DNA from 3 places in the Halomonas sp. MES3-P3E genome. Region 1 is predicted to be linked to each of the others. Evidence: predicted binding sites of a transcription regulator. Region 1 holds the regulator's gene; each other region holds the start of a gene.

Region 1 (7,662 bases):
CGGCAGCGCCGGTGGTGGCGGTCGTTACTCCATGGCTAAACTGCGCGATGATCAAGTGGCGGAGCATTACGCCAAAGAGGCGGTGCGTCAGGCATTGGTCAACCTGGAAGCCATCGATGCACCCGCAGGGCAAATGCCTGTGGTGTTGGCATCCGGCTGGCCGGGGATCTTGCTGCATGAAGCGGTAGGGCACGGCCTGGAAGGTGATTTCAATCGTAAAGGCAGTTCCGCCTTTGCCGGCAAGATGGGCGAGCGCGTGGCCGCTAAAGGCGTCACCATTGTCGATGATGCGACGATATCGGATAGCCGTGGCTCAATGAGCGTGGATGACGAAGGGACACCGGGTCAGTATACGCCGCTTATTGAAGACGGCATTTTAACGGGCTATATGCAGGATAAGCTCAATGCCCGATTAATGGGCATGGCGCCCACAGGAAACGCGCGACGTGAATCTTTCGCCCACTTGCCGATGCCACGCATGACCAATACAGTCATGCTGGCTGGTCAGGATGAGCCTAGCGATATTATCAAAAGCGTAAAGCGCGGTATTTACGCGGTCAGCTTTGGCGGCGGCCAGGTGGATATTACCTCGGGTAAATTCGTGTTCTCCGCCAGCGAAGCCTACCTCATTGAAGATGGCAAAGTAACGGCGCCGGTGAAAGGAGCCACGTTAATTGGTAACGGCCCAGAAGCGATGCAGCGGGTATCCATGATTGGTCATGATATGGCGTTGGATACTGGTATCGGCGTGTGCGGTAAAGAGGGGCAGGGCGTGCCGGTCGGTGTCGGCCAGCCTACCCTCAAATTGGATGAGCTGACCGTTGGCGGCACGCAGTCTTAAAAAAGTTTTTTTAAAGCGCTAAGGTTTCGCGAAGGTGTTTGAAGAGCTTACGCGAGCTGGTCGGTGGTTTGCCCTGCTCGCGTTCCCGCTGGGCGTTGCGAATTAATTGACGCAGCGTTTGGCGGTCCGCATCGGGATGCTCCTCCATGAACAGGTCAACAGCATCATCGCCTTCGTCAATTAAGCGTTCACGCCATTTTTCGAGACGGTGAAACGCGTGGTCGCGCTGTTCCTGCTCTTGATCAATGGAGTCGAACACGCCTTGGATGGCGGCGAGGTCCTCTTTACGGATAAGTTTGCCGACGTACTGCATATGGCGGCGGCGGCCTTCATGAGAACGAATGCGCGAGGTTTCCTCGATAGCGCGCAGCATATCGTCAGAAAGGGGAAAGCGGGCGCGCTCTGCCGGTCGCATGGCGATTAACGTTTCCCCAAGTGCCTGTAAGGCATGCATTTCGCGTTTGAGTTGCGACTTGCTTGGGCGTTCTTCCTGCTCTTCTACTTCAACGGGGTCGGGACGTTGCTTACGCATAGTGTGGCTCACAGATAAAATTCGTTGCGGCATTATACCAGCTGCGAGTACAACATTGATTCGCCGAAGACATTCTCTTGGAGACATTCGGTTGAGAAAGGAGGCCATATGGCACAGGCATTTGATGCATCCGCGCAGCAGTCGTTACTGACCGCGCGGGCCGAAGAGGCGCTAGCGCTGGCAAAGCGCTTGGGCGCGGATGCTGCCGAAGTAGGCGCAAGCGTCGATCAGGGAATAGGTGTGAGCGTACGCCAGGGCGAAGTTGAAACGGTTGAGTTATCCCGTGATCAGGGCATCGCCGTGACGCTTTACGTAGGCCAGCGTAAAGGTAGTGCCTCATCAACGGATGCTAGCAGTGCCTCGATCCAGGCTGCGGTAGAAAAAGCGCTGGCGATTGCCCGCTATACCGGAGAAGATCCGGCCGCCGGGTTGGCCGATGCATCGTTGATGGCCACCGAGTTACCCGATCTGGAAGTGCATTACCCCTGGGCACTCACAACCGATGAGGCGATCGAGCTAGCGCTTGCTTGCGAGCAGGCGGGGCGTGATGTTGACGGTATCTCTCAGTCGGATGGCGCATCACTTTCGAGTGGCGAAGGCGTGCGCGTTTATGCTAATAGCCACGGCTTTTTAGGCACCCAAAAGGGCAGTAGTCACTCTCTTTCATGCATGCTGATTGCACAGGATGCGAGCGGTATGCAGCGCGACTACGACTACACTTCTGCACGCGATCCCAAGGCACTGCGCGACCCCGCCGAGGTGGGCCGTGAGGCCGCCGAGCGTACGCTGCGCAGGCTCGGCGCAAAACGTCCGCCCACGGGTACCTTTCCAGTGCTATTTGACCCGTCGCTGTCCAGTGGCTTGATTGGTCATTTACTGAGTGGTTTAGCCGGTGGTGCTTTATATCGCCAAGCCTCGTTTCTGTGTGATCGGCTTGGCACGCCGCTGTTTCCCGATTGGTTCAGCCTTGAAGAACGTCCAATGGAAATCGGTGCCACAGCGAGTTCGCCGTTTGATGGCGAGGGCGTGCAAACCCGTAATAATCGTTTTATCGATCAGGGTAGCATTGCCAGCTATATGCTCTCTTCCTACAGCGCTCGTCGGCTGGGTATGCAAACCACGGGTAATGCCGGTGGGGCACGAAATGTGCGTTTGGTGGCACCACTGCAATCCCGTGACAGTCTATTAAAAGAGATGGGCCGGGGTATTTGGGTAACCGAGCTGATGGGGCAGGGCGTTAACGGCGTGACCGGTGATTACTCACGTGGCGCTGCAGGGTTTTGGGTAGAGGATGGAAAAGTACAGTACCCGATCGAGGAGTTTACGATCGCTGGGAACCTGGAGCGGATGTTTGCCGGGTTAGTGGGGATTGGCGATGACACCGATACCCGTGGCAGTGTTCACACGGGTAGTTGGTTAATTGATGCCATGACCGTAGCGGGAGATTAAAAGCTACTGATCTTCCTCAAAACGAGCATCGAACAGCGCTTGAATAGCATCAAGCGCCTGTTCGGCGTCATCGCCTTCAGCGTTGATGGTTAGCTCGGTACCGCAAGGGGCCGCGAGCATCAGCAGTGACATGATGTTGGCGGCGTCAGCGACCTGTTGCTGTTTTTGAACACGTATTGTCGCCGTGAACTGTTGGCCGCATTTTACCAGTTTGGTCGCCGCGCGTGCATGCAGGCCGCGTTGATTGGTAAGTGTGAGAATTCTTTCTGGCACCCTGGTTCCTTTTCGCCGAGTGGTGTCATTAATGGATAGAAGCGCTTAAGACGTTGCTTGCTGCTCGTCGGTTTGGGATGTGCTGGCGGGCGGAGCAGCTAGCTGTTCATTTAATGTGTACTGCAAGCCTAACTCGCGATGACGTAATTGAATTTCGCCCATACTGTGTACTAATCGCTCTGCTAGCTGTTCGACCATATAGACCGAGCGGTGTTGCCCACCGGTACAGCCAATCGCGATAGTCATGTAGCTACGCTGGCTATCTTGGTAAGCGGGCAGCCAGCGCTCAAGCCAAGCCTGAATATCGTTAGTCATGGCGTCTACGATGGGATAACCGCTTAAGAAGGCCACTATGTTCGCATCGCGGCCTGTGAATTGGCGTAGCGTTGGGTCCCAATATGGGTTTGGCAGGCAGCGCACGTCGAAAACCAAATCAGCATCCAACGGTACACCGCGCTTATAACCAAACGACTCAAGCGTCAGCGTGAGCTTGTCGCGCCGCTGATGGGCGACTTGGTCGGTAATGCGACGACGCAAATCGTGAACTGATAGCCTCGAGGTATCGATCAATAAATCGGCTAGATCACGAATGTCGAGCAGCGTTTCTTCTTCTTTATTGATAGCCTCTTCAAGCGTCATTTCGCTATCGCGCGTCAGCGGGTGCCGCCGCCGTGTTGCGGAGTAACGCTCAAGTAGGATGCGCGCATCAGTGGTCAGATAGATCACTTGAAAATCAATTTTACGTTGCCGCAAATCCTCTAATAAAGAGGGCAGTCGTGCCAGGGCGCCAGGCAAGTTACGGGCATCAATACTGACCGCCAAATGGGCGCGGTCGCCCTGGTCGCGTAATTCGTCCACCAACGACCCCAGCAACATGGCAGGGAGGTTATCAATCGCATAGTAGCCAAGATCTTCAAGCGCTTGTAAGGCGATAGATTTACCTGACCCGGAGCGGCCGCTAATGATCACCAGTTGCATAGAGTCTCGCTTTGCTTAGATCAAGCTGCATTGGGGGTGGTGGGCGAAGCATCAACTTAGCGTGTAAAATACCATTAGTTGGCTTTCACAACTTAAATTGGCGTTAACGACTTAGGACGTTGAATGCTCACGCATTTTGGCGGTAATAAGCTCAAGCAGCTCGCGCTGACTGCCTGCCTTGCGCAGCTGGTGGCGAGTATCCGCATCATTCATGATGGTCGCTACCTGGCCGAGTAGGGATAGGTGCGTGTCGTCTGCCTCTTCGGGTACAAGTAGGACAAACACCAGATCAACTGGGTCGCCATCAATGGCGTCGAAATCAATCGCTTCTGACAGTTTTAAAAAACCAGCGATAGGCGCCGAACAGTGCGGGCTGCGTGCGTGTGGGATAGCCACGCCATTGCCGATACCGGTGCTGCCTAAGCGTTCTCGACCGATTAACCGGCTAAACACTTCTTGGCTGTCCAGGCTGGGCGTATTTTGTGCGATAAAGGTGCTGAAAAATTCCAGCACCCTTTTTTTGCTGCCCCCGGGGACGTCAAAGAGAACTCGTTCCGGGGGGAGTATGGTTTCCAACGTCATTGAATTAACGCACGCCTGCGCCTTGGGCGCGAGCTTGTGCTTTTTCCTTATGTTTAACGAGTTGCCGATCAATTTTGTCCGCTAATGCGTCAATAGCGGCGTACATATCACTGTCTAGGGCTTCCGCATGTAAATCAGCACCTGCTGCGTGCAGCGTACAGGCGGCCTGCTGGCGCTCTTTCTCCACAGATAAGGTGACTTGCACCGTGGTTATGTTGTCGTAATGGCGCTCTACACGTTCAAGCTTTTCGTTGACATAGTCACGCAAGGCGTCAGTCAGTTCTACGTGATGACCAGTGATATTAACTTGCATTGACGTACTCCTTATCCATCGGACTGTACTTCGATTGTAACCCTTTTTGCCGCGTTGCAAAGCCCTTGTCGAGAGTTTCCCTAAAACGTTGATTTGTGCTAGCGCAAACGACGTCGCTCGCTAGAGGAGGGAATGCCCATGGCTTCACGGTATTTAGCCACCGTTCGACGCGCTACTTGAATTCCCCCCTCCCCTAATAGCGTGACTAAGCGGCTATCAGAAAGCGGCTTGCCTGGCGGCTCCTCTTGAACCAATTTCTTCAGCCGAGCGCGGATAGCGGTGCTTGAATGGCTGTCACCATCCTGGCCGCTGACTTGGCTTGAGAAAAAGTATTTGAGTTCAAATACGCCGCGAGGCGTATGAATAAATTTCTGAGTGGTTACCCGGGAAATAGTCGATTCGTGCATTTCCACGGCCTCGGCGATATCGGCCAATATGAGCGGCTTCATGGCTTCTTCGCCGTGTTCTAAAAAGCCAATTTGCCGGGTGATAATCTCGCGGCCAACGCGCAGTAGCGTATCGTTGCGGCTAGAGAGGCTCTTGATCAGCCAGCGTGCTTCCTGCAGGTGTTCTTTTAAAAACTGATTGTCCTGACTTTTATCCGCACGCTTTATTAAGCTTGCGTAGTCGGGCTGAATGCGAAGCCTTGGCAATGCCTCAGGATTGAGCTCTAAGTGCCAGCCTTCGTGGTCATGGCGTACGACCAGGTCGGGCGTTACATAACTATCATCGGTATCGCCATAGGCGCTGCCTGGGCGTGGATCAAGGCTACGAATGAGGAGAATGACATCAGCCAGCTGGTTATCATCGAGTCCCAGACGGCGTTTAAGTAAGCGCATGTCATCTTTGCCTAGTGCTTCCAGAAACTGCCGTACTAAGCGGCGGGCAGGAACCAGCAACGGCGTATCTTCGGGAAGAATGGCCAGCTGCAGCATCAGGCACTCACGCAGGTCGCGGGCGAATATCCCTGTTGGCTCAAATTGCTGAAGCTTAAGCAGAATAGTTTCTACTTCGCGCTGGCTAAGCCCATCGACACCTTGGGCGCGAAGCCCTTCACGGATATCGTTGAGCGGCTGAGTTAAATAGCCATTAGCATCTAGCGCGTCGATAAGACTTTCTGCGACAAGTTGCTCTCGCGCGCCAAAATCAGTCATGGCGAGCTGCCACAGCAAGTGCCCATGAAGACTCTGGCCAGCCGCTTGGCGCTCAAAATCAGGTCCTTCGCTGCTGGAGCCACCGTGACTGCCTATATCTTGGTAGGTGTCAGACCAATCACTATCTACCGAGAGCTCGGTGGGAATGCTCTCTGACCACTCTTCCTCTTTGGGCTCGCTGGCAGCCTGTTCGCCAAATTCATCCTCTTGTTCCAGCATGGGGTTGGCATCTAGGGCCTGCTGAATTTCTTGACGTAAGTCCAGCGTTGATAGCTGTAACAGAGCAATGGCCTGCTGCAGCTGAGGTGTCATGGTCAGCTGTGTGCCCATGCGCAGTTGAAGAGAAGCTTTCATGACCATCTGAGAACCACTCGTTAATCAGAATGCTCCACCCTAGTGTGAGTAGGTCTCCGGTGCAAGTGCAATAAGCATGCCATTGGTAGTAAAGTTGTTGTAGAGCGCTAATTAGAAGTGAAAAATAAGCTAGAGGCGGAAATCAGCGCCTAGATAAACCTCCCTCACTTTCTGGTTAGTGAGTATCGAGGCTGGAGAGCCGCTGGCGATGATTTGACCATCGCCCACGATGTAGGCGATATCACAAATATCCAGGGTTTCGCGAACGTTGTGGTCGGTGATCAGTACGCCGATGTGGCGCTGCTTTAATGCCCGAATAATGGTTTTGATCTCGCCCACCGAAATGGGGTCTACGCCAGCAAAGGGCTCGTCCAGCAGAATGAATGCGGGTTCTGTCGCCAGTGAGCGAGCAATCTCCACACGCCTGCGTTCACCGCCTGAAAGGCTCATGCCCAGGTTGTCGCGAATATGGGTAATGTGAAAATCTTCAAGTAGCGCTTCCAGGCGCTGCTCGCGGTCGCTACGGCTGAGTTCTTTGCGTGTTTCGAGTATCGCCATAATATTATCGGCAACCGATAATTTACGAAAAATAGACGCTTCTTGCGGAAGGTAGCCGATACCCGCCGCAGCGCGTTCATGCATTGGCGCGCGGGTTAGATCTACATCGTCGATACCCACTTTGCCAGCATCGGATTTCACCAGCCCCACAATCATATAAAACGAGGTGGTTTTGCCCGCGCCGTTAGGGCCCAGTAAGCCCACGATGCTGCCTTGGGAGATCTCTAAATTGATGTCTTTTACGACTCGACGTCGCTTATAGCTTTTGGCCAAGTGATGGGCATATAGGGTTTTGATTGGCGCAGTGTCTGTAGTTGCCAAGGCTTGGCTCCCTATTGTTCAGGCTGAAGGGTCATACGTATGCGCTGGGGCTCGCTGCCGTCAACGTCAGAGCGTGCTTGAATCACTTCACGGTCAATAAAATACTCAAGGCGCCCGCCGGTGAACGTATCCTCGAGCTGGATCAGCTCGGCTTGGTCAATCAGCTCTACGCGGCGCTCAGCGACGTGATAAATAATCCGTCGCGCCCAGCCTTCAGTGGGGCCATCTTGGCCTTCAACTTGATGACGCAGGTAGGCGCGTTCGCCGGTGGATGTCGCTTTCGATAGTTCGCCAGCCTCGTTGCGTT
Region 2 (7,662 bases), on a different contig from region 1:
GTAATCCCCGGTGTTGTCACGATCCTGAATGGTTTTGTACATGGTCGGCAGGCGCATGATCGAGTCAAAGTCCTCCCAAGTAGGGAAGCGTTCAACCAGATCGCGGCGCGTGGTGTAAAGCGGCTCACGGTGCTTCGGCACTTGGTCGGGGAAGGTCCAGACCACAGCGCGGGCCTTGGCGTTGCCGTAGGGCGCACAACCATGCTCAATCGTGACACGCTGGATACCGCCGGAGAGGTCGGTTTTCCAGTTTTTGCCTTCCGCCGCCTGCTTCTCTTCGGCGGTCAGGTCGTCCCACCAGCCCAGATCCTTGAGCAGTTGGTCGTTGAACTCCGGATAGCCGTCGTCAATATCGCCGCCGACAGGCGCTGAACCTTCCGCCAACAGGTTGATCCCGTCACGCTCGATACCGAAACGGGCGCGGAAGCCCATGCCGCCTTCCATCACAGGAACACTGGTGTCGTAAAGATTGGGCGAGCCCGGGTGTTTAAACTCAGGTGTACCCCAGCAAGGCCACGGCAAGCCGTAGTAGTCACCATCCGCCGGGCCACCCTCTGCGCGCAAGTTCTCGAAGCTGAAGGTGTGCCAGTTTTTCTGGTGCTCTTTGAGGCGTTCAGGGCTTTGCCCGGTATAGCCTACCGTCCACATGCCGCGGTTGATTTCACGCAGAATATCGTCGATCAACGGCTCGTCGCCGTTCATCTGGTAGTTTTTCACCAGCTCATTACCAATGCCCAGCTTGCGGGCAAACAGGTACATAATTTCGTGGTCTGGCTTGGACTCAAACAGCGGCTCAATCACGCGGTCGCGCCACTGAATCGAACGATTGGTGGCGGTAACACTGCCGGTCGTCTCAAACTGGGTGGCTGCTGGCAGCAAATAAACGCCATCGGTACGGTCATGCATGACGGAAGCGACGGTGGGATAAGGGTCAACGATGACCATCATCTCCAGCTTCTGCATCGCCTTTTGCATTTCTACACCGCGGGTTTGGGAGTTAACCGCGTGGCCCCAGTAGAACATCGCTTTCAGCGCGGTGCGCTGGGAGATGTTTTCGTCGTCTTCGAGCACGCCATCGACCCAACGCGACACGGTAATGCCGGGGCTGTACATGGGCTGACCATCGGCGTATTCGGTATCGTCATAGCGGCCTTTAATCCACTCGTAGTCGACATCCCATACCTGTGCCCAGTGTTGCCATGCGCCTTCCGCCAAGCCGTAGTAGCCCGGCAGCGAGTCACAGCCAAGGCCAAGGTCAGTAGCACCCTGCACGTTATCGTGGCCACGCAGGATGTTGGCGCCGCCGCCAGCGACACCAATATTGCCCAACGCCAGCTCCAGAATGCAGTAAGCGCGGGTGTTGTTGTTGCCGGTGGTATGTTGGGTACCGCCCATACACCAGACGACACAGCCCGGGCGGTTGTCGGAGAGACGTTTGGCGACATCGTACATCTCGGCTTCGGGGACACCGGTGACTTCTTCGACGACGCTGGGCGGGAAGTTGGCGACTTCGGCGCGCACTTCATCCATCCCGTAAACGCGCTGGTTGATGTACTCGTTATCTTCCCAGCCGTTCTCGAAAATGTGCCACAGCAGGCCCCAGATATACGCCACATCTGAGCCAGGACGCAGACGCACGTATTTATTGGCTTTGGCGGCAGTACGGGTAAAGCGCGGGTCGACCACGATGATGTCGCAATTATTGCGCTCTTTGGCGATCAAGAAATGCTGCATCGCCACCGGGTGGGCTTCACTAGGATTAGAACCGATAAACAGCATCGACTTACTGTTATGCATGTCATTGAGCGAGTTGGTCATCGCCCCGTAACCCCAAGTATTCGCCACGCCTGCCACGGTGGTGGAGTGGCAGATACGCGCCTGGTGGTCGGTGTTGTTAGTGCCCCACAGCGAAGCAAGCTTGCGCATCAAGTACGCCTGCTCGTTACTAAACTTCGCAGAGCCCAACCAGTAAACGCTGTCCGGGCCGTGTTCTTCGCGCAGCTCAAGCAGTTTGTCGCCAATTTCGTTAATGGCGTCATCCCAGCTCATGCGCTCCCACTCACCGGCCACCAGTTTCATCGGGTACTTAAGGCGCCGCGTGGAGTGACCGTGCTGGCGCAGCGAAGCGCCTTTTGCGCAGTGTGCGCCGCGGTTGATAGGGTGGTCAAAAGCAGGTTCTTGCTTGGTCCAAATGCCCTCTTGAACTTCGGCATAAACGCCACAACCCACCGAACAGTGGGAGCAAATGGTGCGCTTGGTCTCTACCGGAGAGTCCAGTACCGGTGTTTTGTCCGCGGCTTCAGAGCGCTGCATCATCGGCGCCCCCATGAAGCCGACAGCGGCCACGCCGCCTGTGGCTGCACCGGTGCGCTTAAGGAATTGACGGCGGGAAATTCCCAGTCCAGAGGCCTTGGGGGTGTCTGTTTTGCGAGTTAAACGCATGGCAAATCTCCTGGCATTCCGCCGTCAGTCACGCAACGAGGCGTAGTAAGCGCGGACGTGGTCGGTCTCACGGTAGTTAGCCGTTTGTTTTTCGTTTTTCACTGGGGCAGTGTCAGCCTGTGCCAGGGTGACATGACCGACTGCCGCTGCAGCGCCAGCAGCGGCGGTTCCCAACCCAACGGTTTTCATAAAACGGCGGCGCTCAGGATTGTGTGACGGGTGCATGGGTTTCTCCTCTTGCATGCCTTTATAGCGGGTCTTTTTATGCTGTTTTTTGATTTTTACTGATTTTTTATGGAGCCTGCGTTAAGGCTCAACAATACGCACCGGCGTATGACCCGCATCAACACTCAAGCGAGCCTCCTCACTCTCCATAAAAGCGCCACCCAACTGCCCCAGCGCTGCATAGAAAGCGGTGTCTACCTGCCCCAGGTCGGCAAAACAGCTGGCCGCCCAAGGGGCTAAATGTTGGCTAAAGAAATAGGCCTGCTCGTGACTAGCTGAGTCAATCAGCATTGCCATCACTTCGCATAGTGCCGCCAAGTGATCTTCTGGGTCACGGTTATGTTCACTGCGCACAAAGCCGAGCACCTTCAAATCCTTACGCAGCGCCACCAGCGCCGCTTCCATCAATTCGCCATTGCGGTACCAAGAAGCATACGGCACCACCTCACCCTGAATGACGCCGACCAGGAGGCGGAAGTGAGCACGCTGCAGTCCCTCGACGTCGGTGTTCTTGGCGGCGGCTGCCAGCGCATGCCAACACTCGGCCAAACGGCTGCCGTCTTGTTCGATGTCCAGTTCAGCCAACCAATCTAGCAACTCAGCATCCGGAGTCCGGCGTAATAATGTGGCCAATAGCCGGTAAATATCGGCACGTAGCGCATCCGCTTCTTTCAGCGTGGGCAGTGCATCCGTCATCGGCTTATACCTTCAGTTGCGCGTCGGGATCGCGAATCATGGTTTTCCAGACATCCTTAACGCGGCAGTCTTCACACATTTCCAGACGAATCATCGCTTCGCCAGCAAAGTAGGGGTGGTTGACCAGCTTCTCTTTAATAGTAGCTACCGTGCTGACAGTAGCAAACGGCTTGCCGCAGTTGATGCATTCAAAGGCTGCTTCTTCGTGACAAATATGGCGCGTTTCGCGAGCCTCCGAGGCCAAGAAGCCGGGCATCAGTGTAATTGCATCTTCGGGGCAGGCTTGTTCACACAAGCCGCACTGCACACAATCCGCCTCAAGGAAACTCAGCGCGGGCGTTTTGCCACCCGACTTGAGCGCGGGGGTTGGGCAGTTGCTGACACAGGCGTGGCACAGCGTGCAGGCATCGCGATCCACCTGAATGGCGCCGTAGGCAGCGCCCACCGGCATAGCAACCCGCTCGTTGCTGGGGTTACCCAACTCTGCTAACCGTGCCAGCACGCGGTTCAAGCGTGCCCGCTTTTCGGGTTCAGGTAGACTAAGCGGCGCCTCAGTCAGTGGAGTAAGCGCCGGAAGCGCGTCGCGAGCGGCGTGGTCGGCTACCTCAATCAGCGTCACACGGGCGCGGTCATGGCCCAGCGCGTCCAGCAAGGCATGTGCCTGGGCGACTTGATCAGTCAAAAAGGTACTCAAGCGGACAGGCATATCAGGGTGCAGCTGGATACGCACTTCAGCGGCACCGGCAGCCAGGGCGGTTAGCCACTGGTCGTGGCCTGCGGCTCCCAGCTCTTCTAACGGTGCGTCGATGATATGGCCTGCGGGCACTACACCCGCAGCCCGCTCGGCATCTTGTGAGTCATGGGTAATAAAACGCAGCACCGGCACCTGACCACCGGCTTCACGGTAGGCTGCCAGCCAAGCGGATAGGGTGTCTTGCTGGCGGCGCGTTTCCGGTAGACGAAATTCGATAGCGCCCGTAGGACAAGCGCTGGTGCAGCTGCCTACGCCTTGGCAGAGGAAAGGATCAATCTCTATATGGGACTCAATCCGCCCCTGAATGCTGGAGATGGCATCCGCCGGGCAAACATCCAAACAGCGGGTACAGCCAATGTTGCCGCTGGTGGAGTGCGCACATAAATCACTGTTGACTTGAAAATAGCGCGGCTTATCGAATTCGCCCACTAGCCCCACAAAATCGTCGAGGATATCGCTGCGCTGCTCAACGTCCTGCCACTGCAGTACTACATAGCCTGGAGGCGGCAGCTCCCAGCGCTGGGTATGCGAAGTTGGAGCAAGATCGAGGATTAAGTCAAAACCGTCGCGCTCAATCAGTGCACGAGCAATATCCAGCGAAGCATCTTCATCATCAAGTTGAACGTTAAAGGCGCCCAGATAGCCATTGATACGCAATTGGCTGAGCTGCCGCTGGGTCAGCGTCTGGGTGACCAGCGGCTCGCTAGACCCGAGAGGATCGTCAGTACCGTTTCCTGGGCTGTTCGCGTCAGATTCAATGACAAGTAGCGTCAGCGATGCCAAGCCGCGCCCCTGTAGGGCGCGAGCGGCAGGATGAACGTCGGCTTCGGTGCCTATTAACAGCGCATGACCACGGCTGTGATAGGTCACATTGGCAGGCGTTAGGTTAGCTGGCCACGAGATACGTCGGCGTACCGTTTCCCGAGCCTCGGCATTGCGCTGGTCGTCTATCGACGCCAGTTGGATTCGTTGGTTCATGCGCTCTCACGGTCAGGGAATCATTCTTATTATATTTTTGAGTTATATATTTAACTATTGTGGCATAACAATGCGTTGAAGCTAAGTTCAGCCTATGTGCAATGCTGATATTTGCCAACCTAATTACCGTCAACGCTGCCAACGCTAGCAACTAAATCAATGCTCAACTTATTGATTTCTATATACTAAGGAATAATGTCATAATTTGGTATGAGTGTCAGATAAATAATCAGACTGGTCGTCTAGTGAAGTCTCTTTTACAACGTTGTTACTGGCCGTGCAAGGTGCGGTGTGCTCTTCGTCTGCAGCTGTCGATGGCTCACTGGCGGCCACTTCAGCCGGAGACTCGGTGCTGCCCTCGTCTACTGGCTTATCAAGCGCCTCTTCCACTTTATGCGTCCAGCGGCGCAGTTTACCGGCGAGATCTGCCGCCATCGGTTTCAACAGCTTATTGTAGTCGGCGTCGTAGTCATCCAAGCCATCGCGCACGTTGTAGTTACCGGTGGCCCATAGGCGTTTTAATGCTTGTCGGCGTAAAGGGCCGCTAACGCCCGGCGCCATATACGCACTGAAATCGCTGCCTGCTTCCAGCGTGTCAGGGTCTGGCAAGGTGTGGTCGAGACTGCCGGGGTCTGGCTCCTCAGCTGGCGTTACCAGGGGTTGTTCATTTTCAGTGTTAGGTTGCTCGGCCTCATTATGAAGCACTGCCTCCTGGTCAGCAGATGCCTCATCTAAGGGCTTAGTATCTAGTGAAGAGGACGCCGACGCGTCCTCTTCTTTTTGCACATGGCGCTTTAGTCGCGACCAGCGTTCCAGGCGACTCATTACGGCTGCTCCTTGGAGGGCGTGTCTTTGGCGCGCCCAGCCCCTTTGCGTTTTTTCTTGCGCATTTCCATTGGCGCTTCCCCATGGCGTGCCAGATAACTCTCGAGCCAGACCTGAATGGCCATTGGCATCGGTGCTTCGAGCACCTGTTGCTCGCCATCCATCCAACCAGCCGCAACGTCCTGGCTAGCGGTAATCGCATCCGGCTGGGGTGTTTGTCCGGTAAAGCCTGCTCGCACAAACAGTCGCGGAGTAGTCGACGTTAGATTGAAACGATAGGCAGCACGCTCGGTCATCGACAGCTGCAGGTTAAGGACATTATCACCCTGATCGCCCAGCGTTAGCTCAGCAATGCGCCACTGTGTCAGTGTAAAACGCTTCACCTGCTTGGGCTCAGCTACCAAGGTAATACTGATAGGGCGTAGGTTATCGCTCATATTTTAAAAACCCTGCACCTTGCATGGATGACATGTGGAAAAATAGCACTTAGAAAATAGTACTTAGAAAAATCGCACTTATAAGGATAGCGCTTGAATGGGTAGACAAGTAAGCATCCCCAGCGCCATCATCGTCAACCCTGTCGTTTTGCGAGAACTATTTCGCGAGGATTACCATGCCCGCCCTTCAGCCTGCCCTTCAGATAAGCCGAGCCCGCTTACCGGCCACCACCGAGATCAGCATCGTTGATGAATATGGCGATGCGCGTCAGCAGGCCATCGCCGCTGAACGAGCACTCACCGTGTATCTCAACAAACGTGAAATCGTCACGCTGATGACGCTGGGCGATGACCCTGAAGCGCTGGTGGTGGGCTATCTACGCAATCAGGGGCTACTGCGTGCCGCGGCTGATTTAGCCGCCGTGCAGGTCGATTGGGAAGTAGAAGCCGCGGTCGTCATTACACGCCACTTGCCCGAGGATTTAGAGGCGCGCTTAAGCACTCGCACGGTGACGACCGGCTGCGGCCAGGGCACGGTCTTTGGTAAACTGCTCGACCAAACCGCTCTGACGGCGCTTCCCGATACGCCGTTAGCACAATCCACGCTCTATCAACTGCTGCAAAATCTCAACGCCTATAATGAGACCTACCGCAGCGCGGGCGCCGTTCACGGCTGTGCGCTTTGCCGCCAAACCGAGGTGCTCGACTTTGTTGAAGACGTAGGGCGGCACAACGCGGTGGATACCCTGGCCGGGCGCCAATGGTTGCAACAAGCCGACAGTGCCGATGCTGATATTTTCTATACCACAGGGCGCCTGACATCTGAGATGGTACTCAAAGTGGCGCAAATGGGCATTAGCGTACTGGTCTCGCGCTCCGGTGTTACCCAAAAAGGCGTCGAGCTGGCTGAACGCTTCGGCGTGATGCTGATTGCCCGCGCCAAAGGCCGCCACTTTCAGGCGATTAATACGCAGAATCGCTTGGCGCTGGATGCGATACCTAATCGACCATCTCATGCCCGTTCATCTAAAGAGGCAAGCTCATGATTCCCACTCACGAACTCACCGGCATGATTCTCGCGGGCGGCGAAGGGCGCAGAATGGGTGGCCGGGATAAAGGGCTTGAGCCGTTCGCGGGCCTGCCATTAGTCGGCCATGTCGTAAAACGCCTTGAAGGCCAAGTAGCCGAGCTGCTGATTAACGCCAACCGCAATGCTGACGCCTACCGCTTCTTCGCCGATCGCGTGATTGCCGATGAAGAAGGCGGCTTTAAAGGCCCACTGATGGGTATTTACAGCGGCCTACG
Region 3 (7,662 bases), on a different contig from region 1:
GGTCGAGCCGTACCTCGTTGGGTTGAATGCGCTCCATGGCTTGGCGGAGTAAGCGGGCGTGAAATTCTGCGTCGTAAACGTCGCTGCGCCCGGCGCTGATATACAGTGGTACGGGGGGAAGGTCGCCTTCTTCATCGGTGCCGCGGGGGGTGACACGCAGGCGGTACTCTTCTAAATGGGCGGTGTAGTTGAGGGTTTCCCAAAGCTCGCGGTCAAATTGCCCTTGGTCATTAATAAAGGCTGGGTGGCGCCAGGCGGAGGAGTTGCGCGGTGGTAGGGGGGCGTAGCTTGCGGGGCTAAGCGCCGCGACGGCGGCAAATAAATCAGGCCGTTCTAGGGCGAAGTTAAGCGCACCGTAACCACCGGCGGAAAGCCCCGCTACGCCACGTAGGTGGCGTTCTTGCCCAACGCGATAGGTAGCTTCCACGTGGGGCATTAGGTCATTAAAAAACGCGCTACGGGCGGGTTCGTTATGGCCATCTACCCACCAGCTGCGGCTGCCGGGCATAATGAAAACTGCCGGGGGTATATGCCCTGCGCGAATTAACCTGTCGGCTACCTGTTGTAAATTGCCGCGGGAAACCCAGTCGCGGTCGGTGCCAAAAGAGCCGTGCAGCATGTAAATGACGGGATAGGGCGTAGTCGACTGGGTGTCATAATTATCAGGTAAATACACGCTATAAGGGTAATCGTAACCGAGGGTGGATGAGGAAAAATAATGATGCTCAACGTCGCTTGCCAAGCTGTGGCCGCTGAGTGTTAGCCACCCAATAAAAGTGGTGAGTAGGGTGCGAAACCGGTAGGAGAGGAAAGGTGGTTTTGGGATGAACACGTTTTCTCCGGAATTAAACTAGTTTAATAAAGTCGGACAGCGCGGCGGTACTGGTTGTTCATCGTAGCTATGCAGACTCGTTATGCCGAGCAGTTACACAAAGTAGCCATGCAGGATAGCAGGTTAGGCGTATGTAGCGGCGGGAGGCCCAATGCGAAAAATTGAAGAGATCTATTGGTTGCGCGCTTACGGCTGTATAGCCGTTTTTTTGTTTCATTTATTAGATCACGTCAATCAACGCCTCGATAATGTCGCCACTGATTTAATGCGCCTGCCGCTGGTGCTGGGTACGCCAATATTTCTGTTTATATCGGTCTTTGTGTTTGCTGTTCGCTACGATAAATCCGTGCCGGAGGGGTTTCTTATTCAGCGCGTAAAGTATGTGATGGTGCCGTACTTTGTGTATGGCTTTATTTATTCCACCGCTGAATGGTTAAGCCAACAGGCGTCGGATGAGCCGGTGGGGTTCGTGGCTAATGCTATCGAGTATTACGTTTATGCGGGCTGGCATGGCTATTTTTTGATCATTGCGATGCAGTTTTACGTGGCTTATTGGCTGTTTACCCGCTGGCAGCTGTGGCGATTGAATCCGGTGCCATGGTTGTGGGGTGCCTGCGTTATCAGCATGGCGTATTGGGGGCTGGCTTATTGGTTTGATGTTGATTTGCCCGGCTACCTGCTGTGGATCGCCCCGCTGGGGTGGATCTATGTGTTTTTCCTGGCGCTGGTGCTAGTGCGCTACTACCCGCTAGCTCAAGAGGGTGTACTCGCTGAGCGGCCCACCTGGATGCAGCAATTGGCGCACCCGGCGTGGTTGGTGCTGTTGGTGGCGCTAATTATAGCGGCGACGTTTGCGGGTTGGCTGGCGTTTTCATCCAAAGAGGTGTGGGTGATTCCATTTTTCGTGCTGTTTACGCTTTGCGCCATGCGTTATTTGGCTGGGCGCCCGGCGCCATTGTGGGTGCGCCACATCAATGCGTATTCGTTTGGGATTTACTTGGCCCACCCCATGTTCTTTGTGCTTGCCGATCTGGTCGTTGAGCCTTTGTCGTTGCCGATTGGGGTGTATGCGCTGGTACTCATCGTCGTGGGACTCGCCGGGTCGGTGGCCCTTAATAAATTGGCGAATACCACCACACTGGGAGCGATGCTGTTTGGCAAGCGCTTGAAGGTTCGGTAATGGAAATATGTGAGTGCATAAATCGAAAGGCACGGCTTACCGCTTCGATGTGTAAGCGAGATCCGGGTCGTTGGGCAGCATGGCGGATGTGTGTTCAGCAGCCTGGCTAAGCAAGCGGCCGCTGTACGTTTTTAAGCGAGTGGGGCAGTCATGCAAACGCTGTAAAAAATCGTCAATCGCGCTGGCGTCATCCAGCTCGGGATCAAATCCACCTAAGCGCTCAAGCCAGGCCCGCCTGACGGCGATGTAGGGCGGTAACAGCAGCGTGCTTGCCAATAAGCGGCGCAGGATGCGTTTGGCTAATGATGGCTGAGCAAGGCCAACAATTAAGGCATCAAGGTTGTAGGTGTTCAATTGCGGGTAGAGTGAGCCCCAGAGGCTGGCAGGCAGTGGCTGCTTCTGCAGCGCAATAATTAACCACTCAGCTTGGCTGGCAAAGGCTGCTTTATTGAGGCGTGCGCCTAGTGGTAGCTTGGGGGTGATCAAGCAATGAGTGTGGTAGCGCTGCTCAATCGAGCTGAGACGCGCATGGGCTTGCGTGCTGGTTACCAAAATGGGCAGCAAGTGGTCGGCTACGCCAGAATCACGTATGGATTTTAAGTGGCGTGGCAACATGTTACCCGTCACCATGGCATCAACGATAAAGCAAACCGACCCCATTTGCCGACTCCGATTGTGAGCAAATCTATCAAATTGTAATTTATTGTAGTATCTGGCTTATTTGGGTAGCAAGTAAAAAAACTTGCGAGCCAAAAAAGAGGGCTCACTATTATTCATGCACTTTATTGGCGCATAAAACATTATTTTTGCCCTGTATTGGTGCGCTATGGCTTTTTTAAACAGCTGCCGAACCAGCATTTAGCTGCTATGCGTCATCAAGAGGCATCCTTGTCCACTTTTTAACGTTTATAAAACAATTGGTTGCTGATTTTTTATGCCATCTTGGTGCAGGGTTGGCATGTTCTCTGCATTATATTTGCAAGCGGCTAGCGGGCCGTAGGCATAAGCCCTACGACGTGCTAAAACGATAGCCGGTCTGAAATGCTCGCTGAGCGATTTGTTCACTAATGTCAGGCAAACGTTGAGCGAACAAGAATGACAAACGTGCGGTTTAGCGCGTATTTTGTCGAACAACACATTTATCGGTAGCTTACAGTCGTTAACTTTAAGCCACGCTCATACCGGAGGACTCTATGTCAGCCAAGACTCTCGCGCTAATTGAAGAACATGATGTTAAGTGGGTAGATCTGCGTTTCACCGACACTCGCGGTAAAGAACAGCACGTGACTGTGCCTGCTCGCGATGTGAACGAAGAATTCTTTGAGAATGGCCAGATGTTTGATGGCTCTTCTATCGAAGGTTGGAAGGGCATTAACGAATCCGACATGATTCTGCGCCCGGAAGATGGCACTGGCTATCTCGACCCCTTCACCGAAGATGCGACGCTGGTTCTGCGCTGCGACATCATCGAGCCGGCCACTATGCAGGGCTACGATCGTGACCCGCGCTCCATCGCCAAGCGCGCTGAAGCTTATCTAGAGTCTACTGGCCTGGGCGACACTGCGTTTTTCGGTCCTGAGCCTGAATTCTTTATCTTTGACGAAGTGCATTGGAAGTCTGACATTCAGGGCTCCATGTACAAAATCACGTCTGACGAAGGCGCTTGGGCGACCAGTAACCAGGTAGAAGGCGGTAACTTAGGCCACCGCCCGCGCGTTAAAGGCGGCTACTTCCCGGTTCCCCCGGTTGACAGCTTCCACGATATTCGTGGCGCGATGTGTAACACCCTGGAAGCGATTGGCCAGACTGTCGAGGTTCACCACCACGAAGTTGCCAACGCGGGTCAGAACGAAATCGGCGTTAAATTCAACACGCTGGTGAAGAAAGCTGACGAAGTGCAGGAAATGAAGTACGTGATCCACAACGTGGCGCACGCGTATGGTAAAACGGCGACCTTTATGCCGAAGCCGCTGGTAGGCGACAACGGTTCTGGTATGCACGTTCACCAGTCGTTCTGGAAAGGTGGTGAGAACCAGTTCGCCGGTGACGAGTACGCTGGCCTGTCTGAAATGGCGCTTTTCTATATCGGCGGCATCATCAAGCACGCCCGTGCCCTAAACGCCTTTACTAACGCTTCTACCAACTCGTACAAGCGTCTGGTACCTGGCTTTGAAGCGCCGGTCATGCTGGCCTACAGTGCCCGTAACCGTTCTGCTTCTATCCGTATTCCTTACACCGCTAGCCCGAAAGGCAAGCGTGTTGAAGCTCGCTTCCCTGATCCGACTGCCAACCCGTACCTGGCATTCTCTGCCATGTTGATGGCCGGTATCGACGGTATCAAGAACAAGATCCATCCTGGCGATGCAATGGATAAAAACCTGTACGACCTGCCGCCAGAAGAAGGCAAGTTAGTACCGACCGTAGCACACAGCCTGGATCAAGCACTGGAAGCCCTCGACGCTGACCGTGCGTTCCTGACCGAAGGTGGCGTGTTCACCGACGAAATGATCGATGCCTACATCGAACTCAAGATGGAAGAAGTGGAGCGTATCCGTATGACGACGCACCCCATCGAGTTTGATATGTACTACAGCTGCTAATCAGCGCTTTTAGCACCTAACTGCTACCATCACCCTAGCGGTGGTAACAGTTGATAAAGACGCAGTTGATCAAAACGCAGTTGATCAAAATAGTATCAAAACCCCGCTTCGGCGGGGTTTTTCGTTATTGAGGGTGTGACAAGTGTGAGGAGCAGTATGGGCAAGCTAACCACGTACACGATCAGCTTCTTGATGGCCGCTTTGCTGGGCATCGGGGCGGCCATCATGTCAGGTGCGGCTTTTGGGCAAACGGTTTTCAGGGTCATTGATGAGCACGGCAACGTTACGTTTACCGATAACCCTGGCCGCGGCGGGGAGGCGTTGGAATTGGCACCGTTGCCAAGCCTGCCGCCTGGGTTAAGCGCAGCTACGGCCAGTGTAGCCACGCCCGCTACTGGGCGCCCACGTGGCAAGCCAGGGCAGCCTTTTATGCCGTATGACCATTTTTCGATTGCACTGCCCCAGCAAGGCGCACGGCTGCCGGAGCGAAGCACCGCGGTGGAAGTGGCTATTGCGCCTCCGCTGCGCGATGACCACCAAGTGCGGCTGATAGTGAATGGAGAGATTAGCCAGACCGCGCTGCACAGTGATGTTTTCTGGTTAACGGGGCTTCCTGCGGGGCAGCACGAGCTTCAAGCAGAGCTACTGGATAGTAGCCAGCGTTTACAGCACCGCACGCCCGCAGTGACGATTACGGTTCCTTAGACCGGGTGGTTAAAATCTCGAATGCACTAAATTGGTGCGGTTGTGGAGGCATTTGGCGCGGTGATTGCGCTAAAACGATCCATCTTCTTTTATTGCTATGCCCGCAAGCCGTGCAACTAGGCATAAATGCATAATTGGCGCGCTTTTTGCAGTTCCCTCATTGATTATCCACCTGTAGGTCTGCAACGGCGATGGAAGACGTAATTTCTCAGGACACCACCATGCATCAGCGTTTGCTTGAACATCTCACCACGGCGGTACTGCTGCTGGACGGCGAGCTGCGTGTGCGCTGGATGAACCCTGCCGCTGAAGCCTTACTAGCGGTTAGCTTAAGCCGCGTTCACGGCATCAGCCTAGATACGCTTCTGGGCGGTGTTGACAGCATCGATGAGGTATTGGCTAAAGCGCGGGATGCGTTTCATCCTTACACCCAGCGAGAAGCGCGTATTACGCCGCTGAACAGTGAGCCGCTGACGGTCGACTACACTGTAACGCCGCTATCGGACGACGAGTTACTGTTAGAAGTGGAGCCGCGGGATCGGTTAATGCAGATCTCGCGTGAAGAGGCGCTGACCACTCGCCAAGAAACCATCAAGATATTGGCCCGTGGGCTTGCTCACGAAGTGAAAAACCCGCTCGGCGGGATTCGTGGTGCTGCACAGCTGTTAGAACGGGATTTAGACGATCCGGCGCTGCGCGAATATACCCATATCATTGTGGAAGAGGTGGATCGGCTGCGCGACTTGGTCGACTCCATGCTGGGCCCTAACCGTGTGCTTAAGCATGAGCCGGTCAATATTCACCGGGTGTTGGAGCGTGTACGCGCGCTGTTAATTGCCGAGCATCCCAGCGTTGTTATTAGCCGCGATTATGACCCCAGTTTGCCCGACCTTTCCGGCGATGAATCTCAAATGATTCAAGCGGTACTCAACGTTGCACGCAACGCCGTGCAAGCCATGAGCGATGCTCAAACCCCTGAACCTACCTTAATATTGCGCACCCGCGCCCGGCGACAGTTTACCCTCGGGGCGGAACGCCACCGCTTAGTCAGTGAAGTCTCGGTGATTGATAACGGCCCAGGCATTCCCGATACGCTGCAGGAAACGCTGTTCTACCCGATGGTGTCAGGACGCGCAGAAGGCAGTGGCCTTGGGTTATCGATCGCCCAGTCGATTTTGCACCAACATCAAGGATTGATCGAATGCGACTCACGACCCGGACATACCGAATTTCGTTTACTGATTCCATTGGTAATAATTTTACCGGAGAAGCGTCATGACTGAGGCTACACGTACCGATGTTGCGCGGGTGGTGATTGTCGATGACGACCGCGCTATCCGCTGGGTGCTGGAGCGCGCCTTGGCGCAGCCCGATCTCGATGTTGAGTGTATTGAGCGTGCAGATACAGCCCTTGCGCGTTTACTGGAAAGCCCTCCCGACGTGCTGGTCACCGACATTCGTATGCCAGGCATCGACGGCCTGGACTTAATGGCGAGAGTACGCGAGGCGCATCCCGATCTACCGGTGATCGTGATGACCGCCCATTCCGACCTAGACAGCGCCGTCGCTTCCTATCAGGGCGGGGCGTTTGAATACCTGCCTAAACCGTTTGACGTTGATGAAGCCCTGGCGCTGGTGCGCCGCGCCGTGGCCCACGCCCGGGAACGCCAACGACCGGTCGCCGTGCCGGAAGGCTTAAACGCTGAGATTATTGGTGAAGCGCCCGCGATGCAGGAGGTGTTTCGCGCCATTGGCCGTCTTTCTCACTCGCATATCACGGTGTTAATCAACGGGGAGTCGGGGACGGGTAAAGAGCGCGTTGCCCAGGCGCTGCATCAGCATAGCCCGCGTGCCGGTAAACCCTTTATCGCGTTGAACATGGCGGCGATTCCTCGCGACTTGATCGAATCGGAGCTGTTTGGCCATGAGAAGGGTGCTTTTACTGGGGCGGCACAGCAGCGCCAAGGGCGGTTTGAGCAGGCCAACGGCGGCACACTGTTTTTAGATGAAATAGGCGATATGCCATCGGAAACCCAAACGCGCCTGCTGCGCGTGCTGGCGGATGGTGAGTTCTATCGCGTCGGGGGGCATACGCCGGTCAAAGTGGACGTGCGTATCATCGCCGCTACTCACCAAAATCTAGAAGTGCTGGTGGATGACGGCCGCTTCCGGGAGGATTTGTTCCACCGCCTGAACGTGATTCGTATCCACCTGCCGAAACTGGCTGAAAGGCGCGAAGATATACCACGTTTAACCCGACACTTTCTGGCCGAAGCGGCGAAAGAGCTGACTACCGATATCAAGGTGCTGACCAGTGAAGCGGAAGCCCACCTAACACGCTTGCC

Evidence for each region. Region 1 encodes sigma-54, which starts transcription at its own class of promoters, with help from an activator protein. Its sites were predicted from a motif close to TGGCACNNNNNTTGCTNT; they were not measured.
Region 2: the regulator sigma-54 is predicted to act here: its motif matches at 6,468-6,485, upstream of CXF87_RS21170 (DUF3305 domain-containing protein).
Region 3: the regulator sigma-54 is predicted to act here: its motif matches at 5,453-5,470, upstream of glnL (nitrogen regulation protein NR(II)).

The regions. Positions count from the first base shown of each region.
Region 1 is NZ_PJBT01000021.1:152,083-159,744, reverse strand. Features, by position in the region: gene tldD (metalloprotease TldD) at 1-841, shown strand, start outside; gene yjgA (ribosome biogenesis factor YjgA) at 852-1,373, opposite strand; gene pmbA (metalloprotease PmbA) at 1,482-2,822, shown strand; gene CXF87_RS07945 (HPr family phosphocarrier protein) at 2,826-3,095, opposite strand; gene rapZ (RNase adapter RapZ) at 3,141-4,073, opposite strand; gene CXF87_RS07935 (PTS sugar transporter subunit IIA) at 4,185-4,655, opposite strand; gene hpf (ribosome hibernation-promoting factor, HPF/YfiA family) at 4,660-4,968, opposite strand; gene CXF87_RS07925 (RNA polymerase factor sigma-54) at 5,067-6,482, opposite strand; gene lptB (LPS export ABC transporter ATP-binding protein) at 6,606-7,355, opposite strand; gene lptA (lipopolysaccharide transport periplasmic protein LptA) at 7,367-7,662, opposite strand, start outside.
Region 2 is NZ_PJBT01000193.1:95,164-102,825, forward strand. Features, by position in the region: gene CXF87_RS21145 (molybdopterin-dependent oxidoreductase) at 1-2,442, opposite strand, end outside; gene CXF87_RS21150 (twin-arginine translocation signal domain-containing protein) at 2,467-2,667, opposite strand; gene CXF87_RS21155 (TorD/DmsD family molecular chaperone) at 2,749-3,363, opposite strand; gene CXF87_RS21160 (4Fe-4S dicluster domain-containing protein) at 3,368-5,095, opposite strand; gene CXF87_RS21165 (DUF3306 domain-containing protein) at 5,294-5,920, opposite strand; gene CXF87_RS21170 (DUF3305 domain-containing protein) at 5,920-6,357, opposite strand; gene CXF87_RS21175 (formate dehydrogenase accessory sulfurtransferase FdhD) at 6,534-7,403, shown strand; gene mobA (molybdenum cofactor guanylyltransferase MobA) at 7,400-7,662, shown strand, end outside.
Region 3 is NZ_PJBT01000184.1:46,168-53,829, reverse strand. Features, by position in the region: gene CXF87_RS14395 (alpha/beta hydrolase) at 1-832, opposite strand, end outside; gene CXF87_RS14390 (acyltransferase family protein) at 984-2,012, shown strand; gene CXF87_RS14385 (hypothetical protein) at 2,049-2,672, opposite strand; gene glnA (glutamate--ammonia ligase) at 3,206-4,612, shown strand; gene CXF87_RS14375 (DUF4124 domain-containing protein) at 4,769-5,317, shown strand; gene glnL (nitrogen regulation protein NR(II)) at 5,539-6,600, shown strand; gene ntrC (nitrogen regulation protein NR(I)) at 6,593-7,662, shown strand, end outside.